2 regions of the Kitasatospora sp. NPDC005856 genome follow, and region 1 is predicted to be linked to the other one. Evidence: predicted binding sites of a transcription regulator. Region 1 holds the regulator's gene; the other holds the start of a gene.
What was found. The regulator HrcA, encoded in region 1, represses chaperone genes, less so after heat shock. The targets are predictions, from matches to a motif close to TTNGCACTCNGNNNNNCNGAGTGCNAA.

Region 1 (5,103 bases):
GCCGCCCGCGCGGGGCTGTTACGGGCTCCCGGGAAGCGCCCGGGAGCCCGCCCGGGACGCCGCTGCGCGAGCCGTCCGGGAGGCCGTCACGACCAGCGGCCGGTGCGCCCGAGCAGCAGCGCTCCGGCGGCCACCCCGGCGGTGGAGGTGCGCAGCACCGAGGGGCCCAGCCGGTACGGCTTCGCGCCCGCCTCGGCGAAGGCGGCCAGCTCCTCCGGGGAGACCCCGCCCTCCGGGCCGACCACCAGCACGATGTCCCCGCCCTGCGGCAGCCCGGCGTGCGCCAGCGGCTCGGCGCCCTCCTCGTGCAGCACGGCGGCGAACCCGGCATCCCTCAGCACCGGCGTCAGCTGCCGGGTGGTCATCACGTCCCGGACCACGGGGAAGCGCAGCCGGCGGGACTGCTTGCCCGCCTCCCGGGCGGTGGCCCGCCACTTGGCGAGCGCCTTGGCGCCGCGGTCGCCCTTCCACTGGGTGATGCAGCGCGAGGCGGACCACGGGATCACCACGTCCACGCCGACCTCGGTCATCGTCTCCACGGCCAGCTCGCCGCGGTCGCCCTTGGGCAGCGCCTGGACGACCACGATCCGCGGCACGGGCTCCGGCTCCCGGCGCACGGCGGCGACCGTCACGTCGATCCCGTCCTTGCCGAGCACCTCGGCGACCGTGCCGTCCACCCCGAGCCCGAGCCCGTCGGCCAGGGTCACCGCCTCGCCCGGCGCCAGCCGCTTGACCGCGGCCGCGTGCCGCCCCTCCGGGCCGTCCAGGCGCACCACGGCCCCGGGCGCGGCGGTGGCGATCCGCTCGGTCTCGACGAAGAAGACGGGCGCGGTCATGACGGGGGAACCTCCGGGAGTGGGACGGGAACACCGAAGGGGTGCCGGGGACCTTCCCCCGGCACCCCTCCGCGGACGACTACCGGCCGTTGAAGGCGTCCTTCAGCCGGGAGAACAGGCCCTGCTGGCCCGGCGCGAACTGGCCGGACGGCCGCTCCTCGCCGCGCAGCACCGCGAGGCGGCGCAGCAGCTCCTCCTGCTCGGCGTCGAGCTTGCTGGGCGTCTTCACCTCGACGTGCACTATCAGGTCACCCCGGCCGCCGCCGCGCAGGTGGGTGATGCCCCGGCCGTGCAGCGGGATCGACTGGCCGGACTGGGTGCCGGGCCGGATGTCGACCTCCTCCAGGCCGTCCAGGGTCTGCAGCGGCACCTGGGTGCCGAGCGAGGCCGCCGTCATCGGGATGGTGACGGTGCAGTGCAGGTCGTCCCCTCGCCGCTGGAAGATGTTGTGGGTGGTCTCGGCGATCTCGACGTACAGGTCGCCGGCCGGGCCGCCGCCGGGGCCGACCTCGCCCTCGCCGGCCAGCTGGATCCTGGTGCCGTTGTCGACACCGGCCGGGATCTTGACCGTCAGGGTGCGGCGGGCGCGCACCCGGCCGTCGCCGGCGCACTCCGGGCACGGGGTCGGCACGACGGTGCCGAAGCCCTGGCACTGCGGGCACGGGCGGGAGGTCATGACCTGGCCCAGGAAGGACCGGGTGACCTGGGAGACCTCGCCCTTGCCGCGGCACATGTCACAGGTCTGCGCCGAGGTGCCGGGGGCCGCGCCCTCGCCGCTGCAGGTGGTGCAGGTGACGGCGGTGTCGACCTGGAGTTCCTTGGTGGTGCCGAAGGCGGCCTCCTCCAGGGTGATCTCCAGCCGGATCATGGCGTCCTGGCCGCGGCGGGTGCGCGAGCGCGGGCCGCGCTGGCCGGCCGCGGCGCCGAAGAAGGCGTCCATGATGTCGGAGAAGCCGAAGCCCGCCGCGCCGGCGCCGAAGCCGCCCGCGCCGCCGCCCGGGGACAGCGGGTCCCCGCCGAGGTCGTAGACCTGACGCTTCTGCGGGTCGGAGAGCACCTCGTAGGCGGCGTTGATCTCCTTGAACCGCTCCTGCGTCTTCGGGTCCGGGTTGACGTCCGGGTGCAGTTCGCGTGCCAGGCGCCGGAACGCCTTCTTGATCTCGTCCTGCCCCGCATCCCGTCGGACGCCGAGTACCGCGTAGTAGTCCGTGGCCACCAAATGCTCCGCTTGTTCCGCCTGTAGTAGTGCTGCGACTGGACGCCACCGTCGGATTTTCCGACGGCGACCTTTGCTAGGACTCGGCCAGGATCTGGCCCACGTACCGCGCCACCGCTCGCACCGCCCCCATTGTGCCCGGGTAGTCCATCCGGGTCGGACCGATCACACCCAGTTTCGCCACGCTCTCGTCGCCCGAACCGTAGCCGACCGAGACGATCGAGGTGGAATTCAGCCCTTCGTAGGCGTTCTCCCGCCCGATCCGGACCGTCATCGCCGCGTCCGCGGTCTCACCCAGGAGGCGGAGCAGGACGACCTGCTCCTCCAGGGCCTCCAGCACCGGCTGGATGGTGAGCGGGAAGTCGTGCCCGAAACGGGTCAGGTTGGCCGTGCCGGCCAGCATGATCCGTTCCTCGTTCTGCTCGGCGAGCGTCTCGAACAGGGTCGCCAGGACCGTGCTGACGGTCGGCCGGTCGGCCTGCTCGAACAGCGCCGGCAGCTCCTCCAGCAGCCCCGGGACCTCCGGGAGGCGCCGGCCGGCGGCTCTCGCGTTGATCCGGGCCCGCAGGTCCGCCAGCACCGTCTCGCCGACCGTGCCCGGGCAGTCGACCATCCGCTGCTCGACCCGGCCGGTGTTGGTGATCAGCACCAGCATCACCTTGGCCGGGGCCAGTGCCACCAGCTCGATGTGCCGCACGGTGGAGCGCGACAGCGAGGGGTACTGCACCACCGCGACCTGCCGGGTCAGCTGGGCGAGCAGCCGCACGGTGCGGGCGACCACGTCGTCCAGGTCGACCGCGCCGTCCAGGAAGTGCCGGATGGCCCGGCGCTCGGGGGCGCTCATCGGCTTGATCTCGGCGAGCTTGTCGACGAAGAGGCGGTACCCCTTGTCGGTCGGGATGCGGCCGGCGCTGGTGTGGGGCTGATGGATGTAGCCCTCCTCCTCCAGCGCCGCCATGTCGTTGCGGACGGTCGCCGGGGAGACCCCGAGGTTGTGCCGTTCCACCAGGGCCTTGGAGCCGACCGGCTCCTCGGTGCCCACGTAGTCCTGCACGATCGCGCGCAGGACGGCGAGCTTGCGTTCGTCCAGCTGGCGGACCTCACCGGCCATGGGGCGCGCACCTCCGTCTTCGCACGTCGTCCGACTGTGTCCCTTGCTGCCGCGGGCCTTCCGGGAGACCCTCGGCCTTGGCACTCTGAACGTACGAGTGCCAGAACCGTACCTGCCAGTGTAAGGCCCGGGTCCTACGGCAGGAACGGCCCGAGCGGGGTGATCCTCCCCGCAGTTCGGGACACGGCCCGTCGGGCACCGCCGGTTCGATCCTCCCGGCACCGGGGTGGTGCCGGGAGGCCGTCCGGGTGGCAGCATCGAAAGCGACGGCGAACGGAGGAGCAAGCGATGTCGAGCTCGGGCCAGCACACCCGTTTCGCGCCCGATCGCGGCCTGACCGGCCGCATGGTCGCGACGATGTTCGTGATCGGGTTGCTGTACGTCGGTTTCACCGGCCTGCTGATCGCGCTCCTGCGCGGCGCCTGGCCACTGATCGTGCTGATCTCCGGCGGGCTGTTCGTGGCCCAGTTCTGGTTCAGCGACAAGATCACCGAGCGGGCGATGGGCGCCCACCAGGTGTCCCCGGAACAGTTCCCCCAGCTGCACGGCACCGTCGACCGGCTCTGCGCGCTGGCCGACATGCCCAAGCCCCGGGTGGCGGTCGCCGACAACGACATGCCGAACGCCTTCGCCACCGGCCGCAACCCGCAGAACGCGGTGATCTGCGTGACCACCGGGCTGCTGCGCCGGCTGGAGCCGGAGGAGCTGGAGGGCGTCCTCGCGCACGAGCTGTCGCACGTCGCCCACCGGGACGTCGCGGTGATGACGATCGCCGGCTTCCTCGGCGTCCTCGCCGGGGCGATGACCCGGATCGCCGTGTACGGCGGGTTCATGGGCGGCGGGCGCAACAACAACGACCAGAACGCCGCCATCGTGGCGCTGATCATCCCGCTGGTGTCGATGGTCGTCTACGCGATCAGCTTCCTGCTCACCCGGCTGCTCTCCCGCTACCGCGAGCTGGCCGCCGACCGGGCCGCCGCCCAGCTCACCGGCCGGCCCAGCGCCCTGGCCTCGGCGCTCACCAAGGTGACCGGGCAGATCGCGGCCATCCCCAGCAAGGACCTGCGCCAGGCGCAGCCGTACAACGCCTTCTACTTCGCCCCCGCGCTGAGCGCCCGGGAGGCCGCCACCCAGCTGTTCTCCACCCATCCGAGCCTGGAGAAGCGGCTGGCGCAGCTGGCGAGGATCTCCGAGCAGCTCGGCCGCTGAGCCCCTGACGCGAAAGGACCGCCGTGGGAATCCTGGACGCCCTCTTCGGCCGCACCAAGCCCGTCAAGCCCGACCTCGACCAGCTGTTCGGCGTGCCGTCCGCCGCGCTGACCCTGGAGGCCGGGGCCGGCTTCACCCCCACCGGGCTCGGCTCGGTCTGCTTCGCGGCCGTCGAGGGCGCGGCCTTCGTGCAGGTCGAGCAGCAGGTCCGGGCGCTGCTGGACGCCGACACCGAGCGCGGCGGCGTCCCGGTGGAGGCCTCCAAGGACGACTACGGCTACTCCTGGCTGCTCGCCCGGCACCGGCCCGGGGAACTGCCGGAGCTGGTCAACGACCTGCACGCGGTCAACAGCGAGCTGGAGGCGAACGGCTTCGGGCCGCAGCTGCTCTGCTCGCTGGTGGCCTTCCGCAACCCGCAGGGGCAGTCCCTGGCGCTGGTCTACCTCTACAAGCGAGGTACGTTCTACCCGTTCGCCCCGATGCCCGGCGGCAGCGAGAAGCGCAACAGCCCGCTGGAGCTCCAGGTCAACGCGATGCTGGGGAACGACCTGCGGCTGGAGAAGGACCTGAGCCGCTGGTTCCCGGTCTGGGGCGCGCCGGGCCTCTGACGGCCCGTCCGCCGTCCCTATGATCACCCGTATGCGCAGCCGCCAGTACGGACCCGACCTGACCCCGCCGTGGAAGAACCAGGCCCCCGCCCCGGAGGTGCCCGCCGAGCGGGACCTGGTGGT
Region 2 (5,103 bases), on a different contig from region 1:
AGCGCGAGCGCGGCGTCCCGAAGGAGACTGCGGTTACGCGCGGTGAGGCGGGTCGTGCCGTTGGTCAGGTGCATGGCTGACACCTTCCCAGTGCCCCGGGCCGAGCAAGAGCCGGAGTGATAGCGATTCGGCATCGTTTGTGGGGAGGACCTGCGTGCGCCGGGGTGTGGGCGCGGGCGGAAAGCGGGGAGCGCGGGAACGTCGGCGGCCGCCCGCGGGTTCAACGGGTAGGCGGCGAAGGCGTGTGGGTCGCGTGAAGACCTCGCCCCGCAGGCGGTCACCCGGTGGCACGGAAGGTGCCCGATCGGTCACCCAGCGTCCAGGCCGGGGTGAAAACCGGCAGGATACTGCATCGCGGGGAAGAATCTGAGTGACTTGGGAATGTTGTCCGGAATCTGTTCGTTGGATCGTTACGTGTGAGCCTCCAGGGGCCCGCACTTCTTGCCCTCACGAGGCAGGCAGGCAGACCTCGGCAACACCAGCAAAGGGAGCAAGCATGGCCACCCGTGCCGTCGTTCGCGACAGGGCCGACCGGAGTCGCGCGGCCCGCCCGACCAACTTCGAGGCCGACCGCGACCTGGTCGGCATGTACCTCGACGAGATCGCCAGGACGCCCCTGCTCGATGCCGCCGAGGAGGTCGAGCTCTCGCTGCGGATCGAGGCCGGCGTGTACGCCCAGCACCTGATGGACGAGGGCGAACTCCCCGACGGCGTCACGCGCGAGGAGCTGGAGACGATAGCCGCCGACGCCGAGCGCGCCAAGGACGTCTTCATCCGTTCCAACCTCCGGCTCGTGGTCGCCGTCGCCCGTCGCTACCCGCGCAGCGGCCTGCCGCTGCTGGACCTCATCCAGGAGGGCAACGCCGGCCTGGTGCGCGCCGTCGAGAAGTTCGACTACGCCAAGGGCTTCAAGTTCTCCACGTACGCGACGTGGTGGATCCGGCAGGCGATCACCCGGTCCATCGCCGACCAGTCCCGCACCATCCGGCTGCCCGTGCACCTGGTGGAGGAGCTGGGGCGGATCCGGCGGGTGCAGCGGGAGAAGTCCAAGGAACTGGGCCGGGAGGCGGAGCCGGCCGAGATCGCGGCCGAGCTGGACACCACCGAGGCCCGGATCAAGGACGTGCTGGACTGGGCGCGTGACCCGGTCAGCCTCAACATGTCGGTCGACGACGAGGGCGAGACCCAGTTCGGTGACCTCGTCGAGGACACCGGGGCCACGTCCCCGGAGGACGCCGTGATGGTCATGCTCCGCCGGGAGGAGCTGGACGACCTGATCGGGCGGCTGGACGACCGCACCGCCTCGATCATCCGCTCCCGCTACGGGATGGAGGACGGCCGGGAGCGCACCCTCACCGAGGTGGGCAAGCAGCACGGCCTCACCCGCGAGCGGATCCGCCAGATCGAGAAGCACGCGCTGGCCGAGCTGAAGAAGATCGCCGACCACGCGGGCTTCGAAGCCGCCTGACCGGCCGCCTGACAGGCCGAGCCCTCATCCGGGCCCTGGCGCGGAGTGTTCCGCACCGGGGCCCGAGGCGTGCCACGGGGCTCTTAGGCTGGAGGGGAGGGACGAACGGACGGAGTGGACGGTTTGAGCGAGCAGGGGCAGGAAGAGGACCAGGTGCGGGACCAGGCGCAGGAGCCCCGGAAGGCCGAGGCCGCCAAGGCCCGGCTGGTCTTCCGGGACCCGTTGGACCAGCAGTCCAGGGACGACACCGACGCGGGCTGGGGTGCCCGCCCCGGGGCGGGGGAGAGCGGTGGGCGGGGGCTGGACTGGTACCTGAGCCAGCGCCCGCCGCACCACGGGGACTGAGGAACCGGGACTGATGAACAGGGGCTGAGGAGCGGGGACTGGGGAACGGGGACCGTGCGCCGACCGGCGTCCGTCGGTCAGCGCAGCGGCGCGACCAGCGCGTCACGGATCTCGGTCAGCAGGGTGACCTCCTTGGCCTCGAGGTCCGCCGCCTTCTCGGCGAGGGTCTTGCGGTGGGCCGCCAACCGGTTCATGGGCACGATCAGAACGAAGTAGACGACCGCCGCGGTGATCAGGAACTGGAGCGCGGCGCTGAGCACCGATCCCCACAGGATGAGGATTCCGGACGTGACCTCACCGGCCGGGCTCACCTCGCAGGGCCCCTTGAGGCAGGAACTGTAGGACGCGAGGTCCTTCGTCCCGAATACGCCGACGATCGGATTGATCACGCCCTTGACGAAGGCGTTGACGATGTTGGTGAAAGCCGCGCCGATGACCACGGCCACGGCGAGGTCGATGACGTTTCCGCGCAGCAGGAATTCCTTGAAGCCTTTCATGCCGCCTCGAACGACGAAGTCGCCTCCTGGTTACGGGTGATCTTCCGTAGGCCCGGATTGACAACCCGTCCGGCTCAATGCGCCTCCCGGGGGCGGCGGCAGACCGGCCCGCGCGGGCCCAAGGGCCAGCGCCGCCGCCACCGCGAGCAGGATCAGGACGGGCGCCCCGGCCCGCCGTCGCACCGCACTGCGCCAGCGGTGCCACCCGCCGCACCCGCGCCGGATCGGCGGGAAGCTCGGCAGCTCCTGCCGGGGCGGTACGGCGGGAGCGGGCAGCGGGAGGGGCAGGGGCAGGGAGAAGCTCGCGGTCGTCATGGACGCACCTCCGGACGTGTCGGCGGCCGGCCCCTCGCGGACCGGATGCCCACACGATGGAGCGTTTCCCGCGAACTCCGAAAGCGATTTCCCCAGCCTGTGGAAAACCCGCCGCCGTGGACGACTTCGTTCACCCGCACGAGTTGCTTCGACCTGCCCGCGGTGACGGAGGGCCCGCGGTCCGCGGTGGGGGGGAAGGGGAGCGGAGGGAATCGGCGGTCGGACCCCGGGGGGAAACGCGGAAAGGCCCGCCGCCCCGCGTGGAAGCGGGGCCGACGGGCCTTCCGAGGTCTACGGGCCGCCCGGGCCGATGGCCCGGCGCCGCGGTCAGCTCGCGGCCGGAGCCGGGCTGGACGTCGACGAGGAGGAGCCGGAGCTCGACGACGAGGACGTGGACGAGGACGTGGAGGACGGCGTCGAGGAAGTCGACGACGACCCGGCGCCCACCGTGCTGCTGGAGGACGAGCGGCTGTCGGTCCGGTAGAAGCCGGAGCCCTTGAACACGACGCCCACGGCGGAGAAGACCTTGCGCAGTCGTCCCTGGCAGTCGGGGCACGTGGTCAGCGCCTCGTCGGTGAACTTCTGCACCGCCTCCAGGCCGTTGCCGCACTCGGTGCACTGGTACTGGTACGTGGGCACTTGTCTTCCTCCTGGCACTCTCGCGTGATGAGTGCTAACGATGGTCAATGATGCGGCATTCCGCGGGATCAGTCCAGCGACTCCGGTGTGAGATGGATCGGGCCCGGCCGCCGGACCGCCGCCCGGCTCAGCCCTCGGCCGCGCCCACCAGCCGCCCGGCACCGCCGTGCTGCGCCGCGGCGGCGCCCGTGCCGGCCGCCCCGCGCCCCGGCGCCACCAGCAGGTGCCGCAGCGAGACCAGCACGATCAGACCCGCCCCGGCCCCGGCCAGCGGCACCAGGAACCCGGTCGAGGGCCCGTGCCCGTCGATCAGCCGGCCCGCCGCCATAGAGCCCACGGCCAGCCCCAGCCCGATGGCGCCGGTCAGCCAGGTGAAGGCCTCGGTCTTGGCGCCGTCCGCGACCAGCGTCTCGACCAGGGTGTAGCCGCTGATCAGGGTCGGCGCGATGGCCAGCCCGCAGGTCAGCCCGGCGACGGTCAGCGCGACCAGGTTGGGCATCGCCCACAGCACCGAGCAGCCCAGCACCAGCAGCGCGTAGCTGATCAGCATCCGCTGCTGCACCGGCCGCCGCCAGGCGATCACGCCGTACAGCACGCCGGCCAGCATCGAGCCGCCGGCGAAGATCCCGTACACGGTGCCGCCGGCGGCGTGCTGCCCGACCGAGTCGGCGAAGGCGTTCACCGACACCTGCATGCCGCCGAACACGGCGCCGACCCCGAGGAAGGTGCCGGCCAGCAGTCGGACGCCGGGGGAGGCGAGTGCCGAGGCGCGCCTGGTGCCGGGCTCCGGCACGATCCGGGCCGGGGCGGTGCGCCGCTGGGCGGCGAAGGCCAGGCCGCCGACGACGGTCAGCGCGGCTTCGGCGACCAGGGCGGTGGCCGGGCTGGCGAGGGCGGCGATGCCGGAGGCCAGGATCGGGCCGATCACGAAGGTGAACTCGTCCGTCACGGACTCGAAGGCGAAGGCGGTGCTCACCCGGGCCGCGGAGGCCTCGGAGGCGCCGTCCGCGGTGAACCTGGCGACCCAGCGGGCCCGGACCATCGCACCGACCTGCGGCACGCTGGCGCCGGCCGGGACGGCGATCAGGAACAGGATCCAGGCGGGCGCGTGGCCGAGCGCGAGGGCGATCAGCGCGCCGACCGCGGCCGCGTGCACCAGAACGCTCGGGACGAGCACCGCGGCCTGGCCGTAGCGGTCGGCGAGCCGCCCGGTCTGCGGCCCGATCAGGGCCTGGGCGACCGCGGCGACCGCGGTGACCGTACCGGCGGTGCCGTACGAACCGTGGGTCTGGGTGACGAGCAGCAGGATGCCCATGCTGAGCATCGCGTACGGCAGTCGCGCGACGAGGGCGGGGGACAGGAACGTCCAGGCCCCGGGCGTGCGCAGCAGCTCGCCGTACCCGACGCGGGCGGGGGCCGGAGCTGCGGTGGTGGCCGCGTGGTCCGCGGCGGTGTCGACCGTTCGGCGCGCCGTCACGGTCGGTCCTTCCTGCTGCCTGGTAGCGCGGCAGGGCATGGTGGAGCCCCGACGGCGCCGAGAGTCGTCCTCTCGCGCGTCGACCGGGGTAGATACCGGGCCGGTCCGGCGTGGTGGCCGGGCACCGGACCGCGGCCGCCGAGCGGTCGCGCCAACTCTGCGTCAGGCAGATGCTGGGGTGGTCTAGCTGTGGTCATACGGTGTGATCGAACCATCATAGCAGTTACGCGCGTAGATACCGCCGGTCACCCCGGCCCCCGGCCGACGGGGCCGGAGCCGAAGGTGTCCGGAGGGGTCGGGGCGGGTCGGGGCGGGGGGGGGGGGGCGGGTTCCCGGACGAGACTTGGGGGGGGGGGGGCTTG

Region 2: a site for HrcA is predicted at 3,276-3,302, ahead of ABZ449_RS34275 (FmdB family zinc ribbon protein). Genes of this name have one in related genera too.

Annotation. Positions count from the first base shown of each region.
Region 1 is NZ_JBEXWT010000005.1:16,088-21,190, reverse strand. Features, by position in the region: gene ABZ449_RS05120 (16S rRNA (uracil(1498)-N(3))-methyltransferase) at 87-836, opposite strand; gene dnaJ (molecular chaperone DnaJ) at 916-2,052, opposite strand; gene hrcA (heat-inducible transcriptional repressor HrcA) at 2,129-3,163, opposite strand; gene htpX (zinc metalloprotease HtpX) at 3,452-4,372, shown strand; gene ABZ449_RS05100 (hypothetical protein) at 4,396-4,980, shown strand; gene ABZ449_RS05095 (DUF3097 domain-containing protein) at 5,012-5,103, shown strand, end outside.
Region 2 is NZ_JBEXWT010000088.1:59-5,161, reverse strand. Features, by position in the region: gene ABZ449_RS34295 (phosphatase PAP2 family protein) at 1-74, opposite strand, end outside; gene ABZ449_RS34290 (sigma-70 family RNA polymerase sigma factor) at 497-1,468, shown strand; gene ABZ449_RS34285 (hypothetical protein) at 1,622-1,813, shown strand; gene mscL (large conductance mechanosensitive channel protein MscL) at 1,891-2,310, opposite strand; gene ABZ449_RS34275 (FmdB family zinc ribbon protein) at 2,953-3,264, opposite strand; gene ABZ449_RS34270 (MFS transporter) at 3,392-4,741, opposite strand.